4 regions of the Streptomyces nogalater genome follow, and region 4 is predicted to be linked to each of the others. Evidence: riboswitches for the same ligand, from Rfam matches in the RefSeq annotation. Region 4 holds a riboswitch; each other region holds the start of a gene.
The links. Region 4 has a riboswitch for cyclic di-AMP ahead of ABD350_RS27285 (C40 family peptidase). Riboswitches for the same ligand answer to the same signal wherever they lie in the genome.
Positions count from the first base shown of each region.

Region 1: it holds a riboswitch for cyclic di-AMP, as region 4 does, so the genes downstream of both, ABD350_RS10185 (M23 family metallopeptidase) here and ABD350_RS27285 (C40 family peptidase) in region 4, are expected to answer to the same signal.
Region 2: it holds a riboswitch for cyclic di-AMP, as region 4 does, so the genes downstream of both, ABD350_RS20975 (transglycosylase family protein) here and ABD350_RS27285 (C40 family peptidase) in region 4, are expected to answer to the same signal.
Region 3: it holds a riboswitch for cyclic di-AMP, as region 4 does, so the genes downstream of both, ABD350_RS11485 (transglycosylase SLT domain-containing protein) here and ABD350_RS27285 (C40 family peptidase) in region 4, are expected to answer to the same signal.

Region 1 is NZ_BAAASM010000010.1:117,381-122,215, forward strand. It holds gene ABD350_RS10175 (M16 family metallopeptidase) at 201-1,604, shown strand; gene ABD350_RS10180 (M16 family metallopeptidase) at 1,601-2,989, shown strand; cyclic di-AMP (ydaO/yuaA leader) riboswitch at 3,217-3,377, shown strand; gene ABD350_RS10185 (M23 family metallopeptidase) at 3,390-4,136, shown strand; gene ABD350_RS10190 (GntR family transcriptional regulator) at 4,333-4,835, shown strand, end outside.
Region 2 is NZ_BAAASM010000031.1:83,911-88,745, forward strand. It holds gene ABD350_RS20970 (transglycosylase family protein) at 1-850, shown strand, start outside; cyclic di-AMP (ydaO/yuaA leader) riboswitch at 1,034-1,205, shown strand; gene ABD350_RS20975 (transglycosylase family protein) at 1,211-1,942, shown strand; gene eno (phosphopyruvate hydratase) at 2,299-3,579, shown strand; gene ABD350_RS20985 (FtsB family cell division protein) at 3,683-4,159, shown strand; gene ABD350_RS20990 (DUF501 domain-containing protein) at 4,188-4,727, shown strand; gene ABD350_RS20995 (Ppx/GppA phosphatase family protein) at 4,724-4,835, shown strand, end outside.
Region 3 is NZ_BAAASM010000013.1:42,373-47,207, forward strand. It holds gene ABD350_RS11475 (LolA family protein) at 1-884, opposite strand, end outside; gene ABD350_RS11480 (polyprenyl synthetase family protein) at 1,199-2,209, opposite strand; cyclic di-AMP (ydaO/yuaA leader) riboswitch at 2,799-2,979, shown strand; gene ABD350_RS11485 (transglycosylase SLT domain-containing protein) at 2,982-3,470, shown strand; gene ABD350_RS11490 (HAD family hydrolase) at 3,500-4,312, opposite strand; gene fahA (fumarylacetoacetase) at 4,573-4,835, shown strand, end outside.
Region 4 is NZ_BAAASM010000043.1:61,165-65,999, reverse strand. It holds gene ABD350_RS27295 (ATP-dependent Clp protease proteolytic subunit) at 1-467, shown strand, start outside; gene ABD350_RS27290 (hypothetical protein) at 475-780, shown strand; cyclic di-AMP (ydaO/yuaA leader) riboswitch at 1,221-1,362, shown strand; gene ABD350_RS27285 (C40 family peptidase) at 1,366-1,839, shown strand; gene ABD350_RS27280 (ATP-binding protein) at 2,709-3,176, opposite strand; gene ABD350_RS27275 (helix-turn-helix domain-containing protein) at 3,391-4,251, shown strand; gene ABD350_RS27270 (DUF397 domain-containing protein) at 4,261-4,482, shown strand; gene ABD350_RS27265 (8-amino-7-oxononanoate synthase) at 4,594-4,835, opposite strand, start outside.

The sequences.
Region 1 (4,835 bases), on a different contig from region 4:
GCCTGGGCAGGCGCCGGCGAGCGGGGCGCCCCCGGCGCCGGAGAACCGTCCGGGAGGGGATGCGACGCAGGGTACGCGATCCGCTGTCGGCGTACGTCCGCGGGAACTTCGCGAAGGCCCCGCACGCTTTGCATACAGTGGCAGGAACGGCAGCACAACCGCGGTTTCCATCAACCGCCTCCGCTCGCGAAGGGACGTACATGCCCATGGGTCACACGACCACAGCCGAGGCAGGCTCCGGGGGCCTGGCAGCGACCGAGCACCGCCTGGCCAACGGTCTGCGCGTGGTGCTCTCCGAGGACCACCTGACCCCGGTGGCGGCGGTCTGCCTCTGGTACGACGTCGGCTCCCGCCACGAAGTCAAGGGGCGTACCGGCCTTGCTCACCTCTTCGAGCACCTGATGTTCCAGGGCTCCGCACAGGTCAAGGGCAACGGCCACTTCGAACTGGTGCAGGGTGCCGGCGGCTCGCTGAACGGCACCACCAGCTTCGAGCGCACCAACTACTTCGAGACCATGCCCGCCCACCAGCTGGAGCTGGCGCTCTGGCTGGAGGCCGACCGCATGGGCTCGCTGCTGGCCGCCCTGGACGAGGAGTCCATGGAGAACCAGCGGGACGTCGTCAAGAACGAGCGCCGCCAGCGCTACGACAACGTGCCCTACGGCACCGCCTTCGAGAAGCTGACCGCCCTCTCCTACCCGGAGGGCCACCCGTACCACCACACGCCGATCGGCTCCATGGCGGACCTGGACGCGGCCACCCTGGAGGACGCCCGCCGGTTCTTCCGCACCTACTACGCGCCGAACAACGCGGTGCTCTCCGTGGTCGGCGACATCGACCCCGAGCAGACCCTCGCCTGGATCGAGAAGTACTTCGGCTCCATCGCCTCCCACGACGGCAAGCCCGCGCCCCGCGACGGCTCCCTGCCGGACATCATCGGCGAGCAGAAGCGCGAGGTCGTCGTGGAGGAGGTCCCGGCGCGCGCGCTGATGGCCGCCTACCGGCTCCCGCACGACGGCACGCGCGCGTGCGACGCGGCCGACCTCGCCCTGACCATCCTCGGCGGCGGCGAGTCCTCCCGTCTCTACAACCGCCTGGTGCGCCGCGACCGCACGGCCGTCGCCGCCGGCTTCGGCCTGCTCCGCCTGGCCGGCGCGCCCTCCATGGGCTGGCTGGACGTGAAGACCTCCGGTGACGTCGAGGTGCCGGTGATCGAGGCCGCCATCGACGAGGAGCTGGCCCGGTTCGCCGAGGAGGGCCCCACGCCCGAGGAGATGGAGCGCGCCCAGGCCCAGCTGGAGCGCGAGTGGCTGGACCGGCTCGGCACGGTCGCCGGCCGCGCCGACGAACTGTGCCGGTTCGCCGTCCTGTTCGGCGACCCGCAGCTCGCCCTGACCGCCGTCCAGCGCGTCCTGGAGGTGACCCCCGAGGAGGTCCGGGAGGTCGCGGGGGCCCGCCTGCGGCCCGACAACCGCGCGGTCCTGGTCTACGAACCGAAGTCCCCGGAGACCGCCCCGGACGCCGATGTCCCGGAGGACCCGGAGCAGGAAGCGACCGTAGAGGCGGGCCGCGACGAGACCGAGAACGAGGAGACGGCCAAGTGACCGAGCTCGCCACCATGGAGTTCCACCCCCAGCCGCAGCCCGGCGAGGCCAGGCCCTGGGCGTTCCCGGCCCCCGAGCGCACCGCGCTCGACAACGGCCTGACCGTGCTGCGCTGCCACCGCCCCGGCCAGCAGGTCGTCGCCGTCGAGGTGCTGCTGGACGCGCCCCTGGACGCCGAGCCGGCCGGCCTGGACGGCGTCGCCACGATCATGGCGCGGGCCTTCTCCGAGGGCACCGACCGGCACTCCGCCGAGGAGTTCGCCGCCGAGCTGGAGCGCGCCGGCGCCACCCTGGACGCGCACGCCGACCACCCCGGCGTCCGGCTCAGCCTGGAGGTCCCGGTCTCCCGCCTGGCCAAGGGCCTCGGCCTGCTCGCCGACGCGCTGCGCGCGCCCGCCTTCGCCCCGAGCGAGGTCGAGCGCCTCGTCCGCAACCGCCTGGACGAGATCCCGCACGAGCTGGCCAACCCCTCCCGCCGGGCCGCCAAGGAACTCTCCAAGGAGCTGTTCCCGGCGACCTCGCGCATGTCCCGGCCGCGCCAGGGCACCGAGGAGACCGTCGAGAAGATCGACGCGGCGGCCGTACGCGCCTTCTACGACCGCCATGTGCGGCCCGCCACGGCCACCCTGGTCGTCGTCGGCGACCTGACCGGCACCGACCTCGACGCGCTGCTCGGCGACACCCTGGGCGCCTGGTCCGGTACTCCGGGCGAGCCGCGCCCGGTGCCGCCGGTGACCGCCGACGACACCGGACGCGTGGTCATCGTGGACCGGCCCGGCGCCGTCCAGACGCAGCTGCTCATCGGCCGGATCGGCCCCGACCGGCACGACCGGGTGTGGCCCGCCCAGGTGCTCGGCACGTACTGCCTCGGCGGCACCCTCACCTCCCGCCTGGACCGCGTCCTGCGCGAGGAGAAGGGCTACACCTACGGCGTGCGCTCCTTCGGGCAGGTCCTCAGGTCGGCGCCGGACGGCACGGGCGCGGCGATGCTCGCCATCAGCGGCTCCGTGGACACGCCGAACACCGGCCCGGCGCTGGACGACCTGTGGAAGGTGCTGCGCACCGTCGCGGCGGAGGGCCTGACCGACGCCGAGCGGGATGTCGCCGTGCAGAACCTCGTCGGGGTGGCGCCGCTGAAGTACGAGACCGCGGCGGCCGTCGCGAGCACGCTGGCCGACCAGGTCGAGCAGCACCTGCCCGACGACTTCCAGGCGACGCTGTACCGGCAGTTGGCCGCCACGGGCACGGTGGAGGCCACCGCGGCCGTCGTGAACGCCTTCCCGGTGGACCGCCTGGTGACCGTCCTCGTCGGCGACGCCTCGCAGATCAAGGCGCCGGTCGAGGCGCTCGGCATCGGTGAGGTGACCGTGGTGACGGCCGAGTAGCGGCCCGGCGCCACCGGCGCACGCGCGCGTGGGGCCCTGACGGCTTACCGGCCGTCAGGGCCCCACGCTGTTCCACTCGGTCCCTCAGATGCCCGTTTTGGGGCGGAGGTTGCCTGTCTGACCTGTGGGATGCGCTACAAAACTCCGGATCCGTTTGAGGATCGAAAGCGGGCCGCCGTAGCGTCGTCCGGGCTGTTCGTCAGGCAGTGCGCCGCACCCGCGGCACCGGACAGCCATCGCCGAGTCCCCGTACGGCGCGAGCCAGGGGAGCCGGGGACCCACCGTCCCTGGGGTGAATCGGGCGCCCGCGCGAGCGCGAGGGGGCCCGTAGGAGACCTTCCTGCTCCGAACCCGTCAGCTAACCCGGTAGGCGAGAGGGAAGGAAAGGACCAGCCACTTCATGGCGTTCATGTGCGCCACCGGGAAGCACCGCAAGCCCGGCCGGGTCAAGCGCACCACCGCTCAGGCGGCCGGCGTCGCGGCCCTGACCACCACCGGTGTCATCGGCACCCTCGCCGCCTCCCCGGCACTCGCCGCCGACAACCCCGTGGACCAGACCGGCCTCACGCCGGTCCTCGCCGCCACCGAGGACGTCGCCGCGCAGATCGAGGCGCAGGCCACCGCCCAGCAGGAGGCCGCCGACCGCAAGGCGGCCGAGGAGGCCGCGGCGAAGGCGGCCGCCGAGCGGGCCGAGGAGGAGCGGGTCCGCGCCGCACGCGAGGCCGAGCGCCGCCGGCTGAACACCTTCGTCGCGCCCATCGCGCACTCCTACGTCTCCACGGCCTACCAGGCCTCCAGCTCCCTGTGGTCCTCCGGCTCGCACACCGGCATCGACTTCCACGCGGCCAGCGGCACCACCGTGCACGCGGTGGGCTCCGGCACGGTCGTCGCCACCGGCTGGGGCGGCGCCTACGGCAACCAGGTCGTGATCCGGATGGCCGACGGCATGTACACGCAGTACGGGCACCTGTCCTCCATCGGCGTCACGGTGGGCCAGCAGGTCGAGCCGGGCCGGCAGATCGGGCTGTCCGGCGCCACCGGCAACGTCACCGGCCCGCACCTCCACTTCGAGGCGCGCACGAGCCCCGAGTACGGCTCCGACATCGACCCCGTCGCCTATCTGCGCGGGCACGGCGTGCACATCTGACGCCCCGCGCGTTCCCCGGCGGCCCCGGCTCACCGAGCCGGGGCTTTCGTCGTTTTTCACGGTGTCCGCCGGACTCGTTGTCCAAAAAAACTCCATGGATTACCGCCCGCCGTCGGAAATTCCGGGCCATTGGAATAGAGTCACGGAACACGCGTCCATCGTCGGCGTTTCACGGGGATTAAGGCGGAGGTCGGTCATGCGTATTCCGGCGCACTCGGTGTGCACCGCTGTCCGGGACGACATCGTCGCGGGTGTCTACGAGCGCGGCAGCCGGCTCACCGAGGAAGTGCTGGCCCGCCGCTACGGCGTCTCGCGCGTCCCCGTCCGCGAGGCGCTGCGCACGCTGGAGGCCGAGGGGTTCGTGGTGACGCGCCGGCACGCGGGCGCGTGCGTGGCCGAGCCGACCGAGCAGGAGGCCGCCGACGTGCTGGAGATGCGGACGCTGCTGGAGCCGCTGGGCGCCGCGCGGGCCGCCCAGCGGCGCACGGAAGCCCATCTGAAGGTGCTGCGCGGCCTGGTCCGGCTGGGCCAGGAGCGGGCCAGGAAGGGCAACAGCGAGGATCTGCGCTCACTCGGCGGCTGGTTCCACGAGACGCTCGCCCAGGCCTGCGGCAGCCCCTCGCTGACCTTGATGCTGACCCAGCTGCGGCACAAGGTCGCCTGGATGTACACGGTGGAGGCCCCGGTGAGCCCGGTGGA
Region 2 (4,835 bases), on a different contig from region 4:
CGCCGTCGCCGAGAAGATCCTGGCCGACCGGGGCACCGCCCCCTGGGCCACCTGCGCCCTGCTGTCCGGCCTGACGCGGAACTCGGGGTCCGTGGACGTCGACACGGGCGTCGGCGGCTCCGGTGACACCGGCGGTTCCGAGGACTCGTCCGGACCGGCCGGCGACTCCGGCACGTCCGCGACCCCCGGGACCTCCACCCCGTCCGGCTCGCCGGACGCGTCGCCCTCCACCGGCTCCACTGCCGACCCGGGATCCGGCTCCTCCGCGGAGCCGACCGGCACGCCGTCCACCAAGCAGGACAAGGGCAACAAGGACGTCAAGGGCGACAACGGCGACAAGGGCGACAAGGGCGCGGACAAGGCCGCCGGCGAAGACGCGGACAGGGAAACGGGCAAGGGCACCGGCGAGACCCCCGGTTCCGCCGGGACCGACACCCCCGAGTCCGACAAGTCCCCCACGCCCGACATCGGCGGTTCGCAGGGCCCGGGCGGCTTCCCGACGGCCACGCCGGACGTCGGGACCGTGGGCAACCCGCAGCAGGCGGCCGGGTCTTGGAGCCTGGTCGACACCGGCGCCGTCGGCACCGGCGGGCGCCACCGGGGCCCGAGCGCGGACGAAAGCGTGACAAACGGTCAGCACGACGCCTCGTCCGGCCGTCACGCGTCCCGTGAACCGGACACCTACACCGTCCGCCAGGGCGACTCGCTGTCCTCCATCGCCGACTCCCTTGACGTCGACGGCGGATGGCGCGCGCTGTACGCCGGCAACAAGAAGGCCATCGGCGCCGACCCGAATCACATCGCCGCCGGTCAGACCCTGGATGTCCAGGGCGAAACGGGCGCAAAGTAGCGGGACTTGGCGCCCTACTTAACGCCTGAATGTCCGGTTTGGCGAAAGTGTGGGATGAGTCTCAGAAGCCCTGATCGTCTTTGAAATTCCGGCGATCACCTGTCTACGGTCGAGGCCGCTCGTCACCACGAGCCCCGGTATCCGCCACGCCGAATCCTGCCGGCGGTCGTCCGGGAACAGTCGTCGCGTCAAGCGCCGTAGGCAGGAGCGGGGGACCCAAGGTAAGTGCCGGGCCCAGCAGTTGAGGCTGGGACCGGCTGGGGGTGAAGCCGTGTCACGCGAAAGCGGACGCGGCCGGGCAACTCAACCGGCCCGAACCCGACAGCTCACCTCGCAGGCGTCGGTGAGGGGAATCGATCCATGCTGTTTACCGGCAAGGGCAAGCACCGTCGTCCGTCCAAGGCCGTCCGCGCCGTCACGCTCGCCGGTGTCACCGGCGCCGCCGTCGCCGCCCCGCTGATGGCGGCCGGCAACGCCTCCGCCGCCACCGCCTCCCAGTGGGACGCGGTCGCCCAGTGCGAGTCCGGCGGCAACTGGTCCATCAACACCGGCAACGGCTACTACGGCGGTCTGCAGTTCTCCGCCTCCACCTGGGCCGCGTACGGCGGCACGCAGTACGCCTCCACCGCCGACAAGGCGAGCAAGTCCCAGCAGATAGCCGTCGCCGAGAAGGTCCTCGCCTCGCAGGGCAAGGGCGCCTGGCCGGTGTGCGGCACAGGCCTGTCGGGCACCCCGTACAACGGCTCGGCCCCGAGCGCCCCCGCGCCGTCCACCCCCTCCACCCCCTCCTCCCCGTCCACCCAGGACTCGGGCACCACCACCCGCTCCACCGACCAGCAGGCCGCCTCCCGCTCCGCCGAGCGCCCGGCCGCCTCCACGTCCAAGAGCGCGGGCAAGACCGTCACCACCCCGACCGGCAAGAAGGTCCAGAAGGGCGACGGCGAGTACAAGGTGGTCGAGGGCGACACGCTCAGCACCGTCGCCGCGCGGCACAAGGTCGCCGGCGGCTGGCAGAAGCTGTTCGAGCTGAACAAGGACATCGTCCAGGACGCCGACCTGATCTACCCGGGCCAGCAGCTCCACCTGAAGTAACCCCCCGGCCCCCGGCCCGGCGGCCCGCACATCCCGGCGGGCCCACGGGAGGCTGCGAGGCCCGCACAGGCCGGCCGCTCACCGAAGGGCCGTGCGGGCCACCCCCGTCCCCCAGGGGCTCCCCGTCCCGGCGCGTGTTCCCCCGTACGCGCCGGGACGGGGTTTTTCCGCGTCCGCCCGGCGCCCCTTCGCCCGGAACCGGCCGGGACCCCTTTGTTTCGAATGGAAACAAACGGTACGGTCGCTCTGTCCACGGGGCGGTCGGTCGCCGGCCGAGCGGCCCGGGACGGTTAGGCTCTAGTCGCAAGGCACACCAGCCCCGCACTTCCAGCGTCACATCCAAGAAGGAGATGCTCGTGCCGTCCATCGACGTCGTCGTAGCCCGGGAAATCCTGGACTCCCGAGGCAACCCCACGGTCGAGGTCGAGGTCGGCCTCGACGACGGCAGCACGGGTCGTGCCGCCGTGCCGTCCGGCGCCTCGACCGGCGCCTTCGAGGCCATCGAGCTGCGCGACGGTGACCCGAACCGTTACCAGGGCAAGGGCGTCGAGAAGGCCGTCCTCGCCGTCATCGAGCAGATCGGCCCCGAGCTGGTCGGCTACGACGCCACCGAGCAGCGCCTGATCGACCAGGCCATGTTCGACCTGGACGCCACCGACAACAAGGGCTCCCTCGGCGCCAACGCCATCCTCGGTGTCTCGCTCGCCGTCGCCCACGCCGCCTCCGAGGCCAGCGACCTGCCGCTCTTCCGCTACCTGGGCGGCCCGAACGCGCACCTGCTGCCGGTGCCGATGATGAACATCCTGAACGGCGGCTCGCACGCCGACTCCAACGTGGACATCCAGGAGTTCATGATCGCCCCGATCGGCGCGGAGTCCTTCTCCGAGGCCCTGCGCTGGGGTGCCGAGGTCTACCACACCCTGAAGAAGGTCCTGAAGAACAAGGGCCTGTCCACCGGCCTCGGCGACGAGGGCGGCTTCGCCCCGAACCTCGGCTCCAACCGTGAGGCCCTCGACCTCATCCTGGAGGCGATCAAGGAGGCCGGCTACACCCCCGGCGAGCAGATCGCCCTGGCGCTCGACGTCGCCGCGTCCGAGTTCTACAAGGACGGCTCGTACGTCTTCGAGGGCAAGAACCGCACCGCCTCCGAGATGACCGAGTACTACGCCGAGCTGGTCGAGGCGTACCCGCTGGTCTCCATCGAGGACCCGCTCTTCGAGGACGACTGGGAGGGCTGGAAGACCATCACCGCCAAGCTCGGCGACAAGGTCCAGCTGGTCGGCGACGACCTGTTCGTGACCAACCCGGAGCGCCTGGCCAAGGGCATCGAGGAGGGCGCCGCCAACGCCCTGCTGGTCAAGGTCAACCAGATCGGCTCGCTGACCGAGACCCTGGACGCCGTCGAGCTGGCCCAGCGCAACGGCTACAAGTGCATGATGTCCCACCGCTCCGGCGAGACCGAGGACGTCACCATCGCCGACCTGGCCGTCGCCACCAACTGCGGCCAGATCAAGACCGGCGCCCCGGCCCGCTCCGAGCGCGTCGCCAAGTACAACCAGCTGCTGCGCATCGAGGAGATCCTCGACGACGCCGCGGTGTACGCCGGCCGCAGCGCCTTCCCGCGCTTCAAGGGCTGAGCGCCTGCCCGGGCTAACGTCCTAGCCAGTCGTACGTACGTCCCCGCACCCGGTCCCGTACCGTGTCCGGGGACGTACGCGCGTGTGACGGGAGGCGGGGAAGATGGGCGTGAAGGACCGTGACCGGTTCTCCACCGCGACCAGGATCAGGCTGCTCGGCGAGCAGACCGCGGCCCGTGTCTACCGCTCCCAGACCAGACGGCAGGCCCGCCGCTCCCGGCTCACCGGCCGCGCGGCGCTGCTCGCACTGGTGCTGTGCACGATGGTCGTCGCCCTCGCCTACCCGATGCGGCAGTACGTCTCCCAGCGCGCGGAGATCGCCGACCTCCAGCGCCGGCAGCAGCAGGCCCGCGAGCGGGTGGAACAGCTGCGGGACCTCAAGGCGCGCTGGCAGGACGACGCCTACGCCGAGCAGCAGATCCGCCGCCGGCTGCACTACGTACGGCCCGGCGAGACCGGGTACGTGGTCGTCGACCCCGGCGCGGCCAAGCAGTCCCGCGCCGACCTCGGGGCCGCCCGCCGGCCCTGGTACGCGAACGTCTGGGACGGCGTCGACAAGTCCGACGCCTCCGACCAGTGAACCGACAGAAAGTCTCCGACAGCCAGCCATGGAAACCCCTCCGTCGCCCACTCCGCGCACCGAGCCCACCGACGCGGACGTAGAGGCCTTCAAGCAGCAGCTGGGCCGCCCGCCGCGGGGCCTTCGGGCCATCGCGCACCGCTGCCCGTGCGGTCAGCCGGACGTCGTGGAGACGGCGCCGCGCCTGCCCGACGGCACCCCCTTCCCGACGCTGTACTACCTGACGTGCCCCAAGGCGTCCTCCGCCATCGGCACGCTGGAGGCGGACGGCGTGATGAAGGAGATGACCGAGCGGCTCCAGCGCGACCCGGAGCTGGCCGCCGCCTACCGGGCCGCGCACGAGGACTACATCCGGCGCCGGGACGAGATCGAGGTCCTCCAGGGCTTCCCGAGCGCGGGCGGCATGCCCGATCGGGTGAAGTGCCTGCACGTCCTCGTCGCCCACTCGCTGGCCGCCGGACCGGGCGTGAACCCGCTCGGCGACGAGGCCCTGGCGATGCTGCCGGAGTGGTGGCGCAAGGGCGCGTGCGTGACGGTCGACACCACCACCGAGGGGGACGCCAAGTGACCCGTGTGGCCGCCGTCGACTGCGGGACGAACTCCATCCGGCTGCTGGTCGCCGACGCCGACCCGGCGACGGGGGAACTGACCGAGCTGGACCGCCGGATGACGATCG
Region 3 (4,835 bases), on a different contig from region 4:
GTGACCCGCGCGCCCTTCGGCGGGGTGAAGTCGAAGGTGGAGGCGGCCGGCCGGCCGAACGAGACCTGGGTGAAGCCGGCGTCGACCACGGCGGCCCCGCCGCTCCTCGGGGTGAGCGTGAACTTCAGCGGCATCCAGGTCTTCGCGTCCACGGCGATGCTGATCGCACCGACCGTGGTGCCGGACTGCCGGGGCCGGATCAGCAGCTTGTAGGCGTCGCGGCCGGCCACCTGCGCGGTGCCGTCGACGGTGACGGACGTGGTGTCGTCCACCGCCTTCAGCGCCTCGTCGGCGAAGTCCTTCGGGGTGGCCGGCGGCTCTGCCCGACGCTCCTTGCCGGACCCGGCCGCGGTGGAGTGGTAGACCTCGTTGCTCTTGCTGTCGTAGCCCCAGACGTCCTTGCCGTCGTGGATGAGGCTGTACTCGGCGCCGCGCTCCAGCAGCGACATCTTCTGCCGGTCCGGGCCGTCGGCGGCGACCCGCAGGGTGTGCATGCCGGACGCCAGCTCGGTGAGCCTGGACCGCGGGTCGGCGGAGGAGCCGTCGCCGGAGCCGCCGTGGTCCGCGCCGGAGAGCAGGCCGTCCTCCAGGCCGCCGAGGTCCGGCAGGCCGAGGTCGGTGGTGATCTTCACGGTGCCGGACAGCTGTTGCACGTCCGACCTGGCCATCTTCTCGATGAGCTGCTGTGCGGTGATCTTCGGCAGGTCGGGGTCGCCGGAGTCGGCGAGCGCCGGGACGAGCCCGATCGTGGCCGCCGCCACCCCCACCACCGCGACGGGAACGCCGTACCGGGCGGCCTTGCGCCGGCCGGAGCGCGGGGCCCCGTCCCGCGCGGCGTCCTCGTGCGCGGCGCCCACTGCGTCGTCGGATTCGTACGGTGCCATGTGTGCCTTACCTCCGTCGTCGGCGGCGGCTGTTCTCACGCTGGTCAACCCTGAGCCGCCATTCTCACCCGAATCGATGAGTCGTGGTGATTCCTGCGGTTTCCATATGACCAAATCCGCCGAGCGGAAGCGTCAACCCTCGGAGGCAACTGCGCCTACGCCTGCGGTATGACACCGGACGGCGGCGTCCCCCTACGACCCGTAGGGGTCGCCGGGGTCGCGGGGGGAGGCCGCGTCCATGCGGGGGACGCCGGGATCCGGCCATGCGAGGGGTGCGGGGCCACCGGAGGGACGGACGGGGTGGGCGGGCCGGGTCAGCCGGCGCGGTGGACCACCGCGTCGCACAGCTCCATCAGCGCAGCCTTGGCGCCGCACTCCGGCAGCGGGGCCAGCGCGGACCGCGCCTCCTCCGCGTACCGGACCGTGTCCCGGCGGGCCTGCTCCAGCGCGGGGTGGGCGCGCAGCGCGGCCAGCGCCCGGGCGTGCCGGGTGTCGTCGCTGAGGTCGGAGTCCAGCAGTTCGCACAGCGCGATGTCCTCGGCCAGCCCGAGCCGGGCGGCCCGCTCGCGCAGCCGGAGCACCGGAAGCGTCGGGATGCCCTCGCGCAGGTCGGTGCCCGGGGTCTTGCCGGACTCGTGGGAGTCGGAGGCGATGTCCAGGACGTCGTCCGCCAGCTGGAAGGCGACGCCGAGCCGTTCGCCGTACTGGGTGAGCACGTCCACGACCCGCTCGCCGGCGCCGGACATCATCGCGCCGAACCGGCAGGACACCGCCACCAGGGAGCCGGTCTTGCCGGCCAGCACGTCCAGGTAGTGCTCGACCGGGTCGCGGCCGTCCGAGGGGCCCGCGGTCTCCAGGATCTGCCCGGTGACCAGCCGTTCGAACGCCAGGGCCTGCACCCGGACCGCCTCCGGGCCGAGGTCGGCGAGGATCTGGGAGGCGCGGGCGAAGAGGAAGTCGCCGGTGAGGACCGCGACGGAGTTGCCCCAGCGGGTGTTGGCGCTGTCCACTCCGCGCCGTACGGCCGCCTCGTCCATGACGTCGTCGTGGTAGAGCGTGGCCAGGTGGGTCAGCTCCACGACCACGGCCGACGGCACGACGCCCGGCGCGTACGGGTCGCCGAACTGGGCGGCGAGCATCACGAGCAGTGGCCGGAATCGTTTCCCGCCGGCCCGCACGAGGTGCTGCGCGGCCTCGGTGATGAACGGGACCTCGCTCTTGGTGGCATCGAGCAAGCCTTCCTCGACAGCCGCCAATCCGGCCTGGACATCGGCTTCGAGAGCCTGGTCCCGCACGCTCAGCCCGAACGGCCCGACGACGGTCACGAGGGGTCTCCTGTCTGCTGGTGTCTGCTGGCGATTACACGGTTTGTCGATAGGTCGCTGCCATCACTCAAGTCAGCGTATCCGGTCCTGTTTCGATCACCGATAGCGCCCACCGGTCCAGCCCGGGTGGTATCGGACCATGACCGGCATGGTTTTGATCACACGGTAATAAGGGACATATATCGACTTAACGGTAATCCGGATGCCGTGTCGCGACCTCTCCACACCTTCCTCACCCTCACCCCTCCCCCGTCGGCCTCCAGGGCAACGACGCGCGCCCCACTCCGGGTTCCACCACTACTCGGACTTCAGGCCTGAATAGCCCTAATCCCCCATGTCCGATTTGAAGTCTTTTGCCATTTCGTGAATTGGGTCACTCGCCCCAGCTCGCCCGCGCCGCCCGCCACGCCCCCGCCACGCCTTGCCCCGTCGGCGAGTTGAGGATTGGCATTCGCAAAGGATCAAGCCCCTCAAACGACATCGATCAAGACCAAATGGCGCCTTGTATGAATCCGGTACTTGTTCCCGACATGTGCTCTCGCATACGTTCCGGGCCGTCGGGTGGACGCCTAATCCTGCCGCCGCCCGCGTAACCCATTCACGAACTCATTCGTACGGCAGGAGCGGGGGACCCAGGTAAGTCGCCGCGCCGGACGGCATACGCCGCACCGGAACGGCTCGGGGTGAAGCCGTGCCTCCTTCCGGGCACGGCCGGGCACCTCCCCGCCCGAACCCGACAGCTCACCTCGCAGGCGCCGGAGAGGAACTTTCGATGCCTGCTGCCGCTCAGCACCGCCGTACCCGGAACACCCGCCTCGTCCGCACCCTCGCCGCCGCCTGCACCGGCGCCGCCGTCCTCGCCCTGCCGCTCATCGGCGCGACCGGCGCGTCCGCCGCCACCACCGCGGCCCCGGCGGTGGCCACCACCCCCGCCGGATACCCGGACAACCTCGACGGCTGGATCCGCGAATCGCTCGCGATCATGGCCGAGAAGAACATCCCGGGCACCTACAACGGCATCCACCGCAACATCATCCGCGAGTCCTCCGGCAACCCGTCGGCCATCAACCTCTGGGACTCCAACGCGGCCAAGGGCATCCCGTCCAAGGGCCTGCTCCAGGTCATCGACCCCACCTTCAACGCGTACCACGTCGCCGGAACGTCCTTCGACATCTACGACCCGGTCGCGAACATCACCGCCGCCTGCAACTACGCGGCGGACCGGTACGGCTCGATCGACAACGTCTTCGGCGCCTACTGACCGGACCGGCCGCCCGGCCCCTGACGCGGTCAGGCGGCCGGGAACAGTCTTTCGAGGACGACGGCGACCCCGTCGTCCTCGTTCGACACCGTGACCTCGTCGGCCACCGCCTTCAGCTCGGGATGTGCGCCGGCCATGGCCACACCGCGCGCCGCCCAGCGGAACATCGGGATGTCGTTGGGCATGTCACCGAAGGCCAGGGCCCGTTCGGCACCGATCCCCAGCCGCTCGGCGGCCAGCGCCAGACCGGTCGCCTTCGTCACCCCGCTCGGCTGGAGCTCCACGGTGCCCGGCCCCGACATGGTGACGCTCGCCAGCGAGCCCACCGCCGAGCGCGCCACGGCCGCCAGCTCGTCGTCGGACAGCTCGGCGTGACGCAGCAGCACCTTGCTGATGGGCTCGGCCCACAGATCGGCGCGCCGGCCGACCCGGACCGCGGGCAGCGTCGGATGCGGCATCCGGTAGCCGGGCTCGATCAGCGTGAGCCCGTCCTCGCCGTCCTGGTCGACCGCCGCGTACACCTGCCCCACCTCCGCCTCGACCTTGCCGAGCGCGGTCTCCGCCAGCTCCCGGTCCAGCCGGACCGACCACAGCAGCCGGCCCGCCCGGGCGTCGTAGACCTGCGCGCCCTGCCCGCACACCGCCAGTGAGGTGCAGCCGAGGCGCGTGAGCAGGGGCCGCACCCGTGGCGCAGGGCGGCCGGTGACCACCAGGTGCCGGGCCCCGGCCCGCGCCACCCGCGCGAGCGCGGCGAGCGACCGGTCGGAGACGGTGTCGTCGCCGCGCAGCAGCGTTCCGTCCAGGTCAGTGGCGATGAGGGCATATGCCGGGGTGGATGCCATGCCCAGAGAATACGGACCCCGGGCCCCGCCGACTCATCCCTCGCTCCCCTCTCCCGCCGTACCGCCCGCCCCCAAGTGCCGCCCGCGCAGGGCTCGGTGGCGAAAACCCACCGGACTGTCACGGCCCGGGCGAGCACCCTTTCGAGCAAACCCCCGGGCGCGGGGACCACTGCCCATGACAGGCGTGTCGGCCGTAACGTGTGCCCGACCCCATGGAACGCTTCGCCATGCATGGCACGGATGAGAGTGAGGCAGCACCCATGCCCCCCTTCGACGTCCCCGAGGGCGACCCCTTCGGCCCGCACAACCTCCCCTACGGCGTGTTCTCGCCCACCGGCAGCACGGAGCGGAGGATCGGCGTCCGGCTCGGGAACCACGTCCTCGACGCGGGCGCCACGGCGGCGGCGGTCGGCTCGCCCCACCAGGCGCTGCTCGCCGCCCCCACCCTCAACCCGCTGCTGGCCGCCGGCCGCGCCACCTGGTCGGAGATACGGCGGGCCGTCACCTCCTGGGTCACCGACCC
Region 4 (4,835 bases):
TGGAGCACCAGGCCCCGGACCGGGACATCACGCTGTACATCAACTCGCCCGGCGGTTCCTTCGACGCCATGGCGGCGGTCTACGACACGATGCGCTACGTCAGCTGCGACGTGGCGACCTACTGCCTGGGGCAGGCCGCCGCCTCGGCCGCGGTGCTGCTCGCGGCCGGCACTCCGGGCAAGCGGTTCACGCTGCCCGGCGCCCGGGTCGTGCTCGAACAGCCGGCCCTGCCCGAGCCGGTGCGCGGCCGGCCCAGCGACCTGTTCATCCAGGCCGAGGAGCTGACCCGGATCCGCGCCACCCTGGAGGAGATGCTCGTCCGGCACACGGGGCGCACGGCCGCGCAGGTCCACGAGGACCTGGAGCGTGACCTGATCCTGGACGCCCCCGGGGCGCTGGCGTACGGTCTGGTCGACGGCATCGTGCCCAGCCGCCGGGACACGCCCGGCGCACCGGACGCGAGGTGAGCCGCCCATGCTGCCGGACCTGCCACCGCTGCCCGCCCTGACCCGCGCCGAGGGCGAGTTGATCGATCGTTACCTGGAGGCCGTCGACCTGCTCGGCCGCGTCAATCCGGCCCGGCACGGAACCACCTACGGCGGGTTGCGCGCCGCCCAGGCGCTGGTGCGCAAGGCGGCAGAGCTGCGGGACGCGCTCGCGCTGATGCACCAGCGGGGCGAGACGGAGCTGCACGGGGACACGCTGGCACGGGCGCTGCGGGTGCTCGACGGCGAGCGCCGGGCCGCTCGCGTCGCGCTCCCGCCGGAAAGCGTCGGCTGAGGCGGACACCCCGCCCGGCCGGCGGCGCCGACGCGTCGACACGCGTCGTTCGGACCGGAGTTGAAACGGCCCGAACGACGTACCGCCGACCGGTGTACATCCCGATCGTTTTCCGGGCCTCCCGAGTTGCGCAACGCACGGGTCCGGGAATCGCCGGCGAGGGCATCGCCCCAGGTCCGGGGCTACGCCGATGATCTGACGGGGCCTCGAACAGAGCACTGTCCACCCGAACGGGTGAGTGGTGAGGAACACCACAAATCCCCGATTCCGTTGGGATTTTCAGACAGTTGTGAGCCAAGATCCCTGTCTGACGACAAGCCCCCGCCACCGCGGCGGGGCGATCCGGGCGGACGCCGAGTCCTGCCGCCGCCCGGATGACCGGTCGACGGAAGTGGATCGGCAGGAGTGGAGGACCCAAGCAAGGCGGGTTCGCCGGAACGGAAGTCCAGTCGTCCGACACAGGGTCGGGCGGGGGCGGAGGTTCCGGGCGGCCCTTGGGGTGAAGCCGTGGCAACGCGGCCGGGCTACTTCGCCAGCCCGAATCCGACAGGTCATCCTTCACAGGCGGCTGACGAAGGGTTGCGCATGACTGCGCTCAATCGAGTCCCGTCGCTGATGGCCCGGGCCGGTACGGCCTCGGCTCTCACCCTCGCCGCCGTGGGCGGCTCGATCGCGGTACCCGGTCTCGCCACCGACGCCTCCGCCGCGACGATCGCGTCGAAGGCACTCAAGGTCGCGGCCTCCAAGAAGGGCGCCCCATACCGGTGGGGCGCCACCGGACCGAACAGATTCGACTGCTCGGGGCTGACGCTGTACTCGTTCAAGAAGGCCGGCAAGAAGCTGCCGCGCACCGCCGCGCAGCAGTACAACAAGTCGCGCCACATCTCCGCCCGCAACCGCAAGGTCGGCGACCTGGTCTTCTTCCACTCGGGTTCCAGCGTCTACCACGTCGGCATCTACGCCGGCCACAACAAGATCTGGCACGCCCCGAAGACCGGGGACGTGGTGAAGCTCCAGAAGATCTGGACCAAGAGCGTCTGGTACGGCCGGGTCGGCTGACCCGCCCACGGCTGGGAGCGGCTCCGACAGCAGGGCCGCTCCAGCGCGCCGCGAGCGGCCCCTTGGACCTCCTGTGGCCCTCGGCGGCCCGGGGCCGACCACGACCACCTCGTGGCCCGCGCGGGCACCGGGCCACCGGCGCGCCGGCCTCCCCGAGGGCGGTCTCGTCCGGGGTCAGACGGGCAGGCTCGGGTCCGGAGGACAGGCTCGGGTCCGAGGGCTCGGCGAACCGCCACGGCCGCCTTCCGGGGCAGGCGGGCAGGCAGGCAGAGGCCCGGGGGCCCAGGGGCCGAGTGGCTGCCCGGTGGTCCGTCGGGACTGCCTGCCTCCGGCGGGGGCGCGCCCGGGCGAACGCCTGGCGGGTCCGCGCGGGGCCGCACGAAGCCTGCGCCCGACCGGCCGCACGGAGGCTGAAGGGCGCGCCCCGGGGAACGCCTGGCGGGTCGACGCGGGGCCGTCCGCAGCCGGGCCGGTCGCCCACCGCCCGCACAGGGACCGAACGGTCGCCCGGCACGCCGACACGGCTGTGTCCCGGGAAGAGCGGAAGCGTGGGAAACCCGAGCCCGCGAGCCTGCCCGGCACACAAGCCGGCTTCACCCCGGCGCCGGCAGGCGGGTGCGGACCCCGGCGAGTGACTCACGAGTCGGTGTGGAACCGCCCGAGGCCGAGCCACTCCGGCCGGCCGCATGGGGCGGCACTCGCTCAGTGGCCCCTCGCCCCCGCACACCCCGCCCCGGCCGACGCGCTCCCAACCCGCCCCGGCACGGTGCCTCGGCCCCGTGCCATAGAGAGGGGACGCATCCGCCCGTCAATGCCCTCCCCCGCACGGCCTCGCCGCCGTCAGGCCGGAAACGGGACTCCCCCAGGCGTCAGCCCGCCGGAGTCTCCGGTGGCCGGCCTGTGGGGAGGGGTGCCGTTGGCAGGGACCAGGGGAGTTCGATGGAGACCGTCTTGCCGCCCTCGTTGGTCGGGCGGACCCGGAGGCGGCCGCCGCACTCCGCGGTGAGCCAGCGGATGATCACCATGCCGCGCCCATTGTCCTGCTGGACCGCGGCGGGCAGTCTCTTCGGAAAGCGGGGATGGCTGTCCGTGACGCCGATGCGCAACTGTTCGTCATGGTGCAGCGCGATGTCGACAGTGAAGGTGGGTGACTGGCCGAAGGTGTGCTGTACGGCGTTGGTGGCGAGTTCGGACACGATGAGCCGGACGGTGTCGGCCGTCTCGGTGTCCGACGGCAGGCCCCACTCCGCGAGGGTGCCCACGACATAGGAGCGCGCGGCCGAGACCGAGGCGGGATCGCTCGGCAGAGTGACGGAGGCTTCCAGATGGTCTGCCATGGCGACGTCGTCCCTTTCCCAACGGGACCGCGGTCCGCCATACAGCGGTGGGTTCGAGTACGGTCCCGGACTGGTGCTTGTCCGTCAGACTGCCATCACCGGGACGGTCACGGGGGGCGATCCACCAAGATATGCATATATCTGTCGCTCGAAGCGGTGAACTCTGCGACGCGAGACCGTATAGGGGCGGTCCGGACGGAGTAAGGAGGAGCCCATGCAGAACGGTCCCGCGGTACGCCGCCGCAAGCTGGGCGCCGAACTGCGCACGCTGCGCACCGGCGCCGGGCTGACCAGTGGTGAGGCGGCCCGGCTGGTCGGCTGGCACCAGTCGAAGGTGAGCCGTATCGAGACCGGCGCCAGCGGCGTGAAACCGGCCGATTTACGGTTGCTGCTGGACGCCTACGGGGTGCGGGACAGGCATCTGCGCGAGTTGCTGCTGATACTGGCGGGGTCGGAGGAGACGAGCGGCCGGCACCGCTGGTGGCACGCCTACCGGGGCGTACTGCCGCCCACCTACCGCGATTTCATCAGCCTGGAGTCACAGGCGAGCGCGATGCGCACCCTGGAGACCACGGTGGTGCCCGGTCTGTTGCAGACCGCCGAGTACGCCCGCGCGGTGACCCGGGCCGCCGTGAAGGACCTGGACGAGGACCGCCTGGACACCCTGGTGGAGGTGCGGCTGGCCCGGCAGGACGTGCTGCGGTCGGATCCGCCGCTGGCGCTGAGCGCCGTACTGGACGAGGCGGTGCTGCGCCGCGAGGTGGGCGGTCCCGGGGTGATGGCCCGGCAGCGCCGGCGGCTGATGGAGGCCGCCCGCCTGCCGCAGGTACGGCTCCAGGTGCTGCCCTTCACGGCGGGGGCGCATATCGGCCTCACCGGGCCTTTCGTTATCTTCTCATTTCCGAGCACTGCTGATCTGGACGTGGTTGTTCTCGACCAGTTGACGAGTAGCCTCTACCTGGAACGGAAAGAAGACCTCATGGCCTACTCCGAGGCCTTCAGCACCCTTCAGTTCCACGCCCTTTCCCCCGAGGACTCGTTGGACTACATCGCCGGGATAGGTGACGGCGCGTAAGGAGGCACCATGTCAGCTCTGCCTCGGAACGTCCCTGCCAGTACCGATCTGCACGAGGTGCGCTGGCTGCGCAGCAGCCGCAGCACGGGCGCGAACAACTGCGTGGAGACGGCACGGCCGCGCTCCGGCCCCGCGGCCGGACTGCTCGCCGTGCGCGACTCGAAGGACCCCGCAGGACCCGCCCTGCTCTTCTCCCCGGAGAGCTGGACGGGCTTTGTCAGCGCCCTCTGACCACCCTCTGACCAACCCCCGACCGACCCCCGACCAACTTCTGTCCGCTCTCTGATCGGATTCGTTCAGTCTTTCGTCGTTTCGTGTGATGCACGGCCGTGTCACGCCGACTCATGGTCGCGTCTCGCCGATGACGCGTACAGCGCGTTCGATCTCGGCCCCGGAGAGATCCGCGCGGGCGGTCAGCCTCAGCCGTGAGATGCCGTCGGGCACGGAAGGAGGACGGAAACAGCCCACGGCCAGACCCGCCGAACGGCAGTCGGCCGCCCAGCGCACCGCCCGCTCCGGGGACGGAGCCCGCACGGAGACCACCGCGGCGTCCGGACGTACCGCCTCCAGACCCGCGGCGGTCA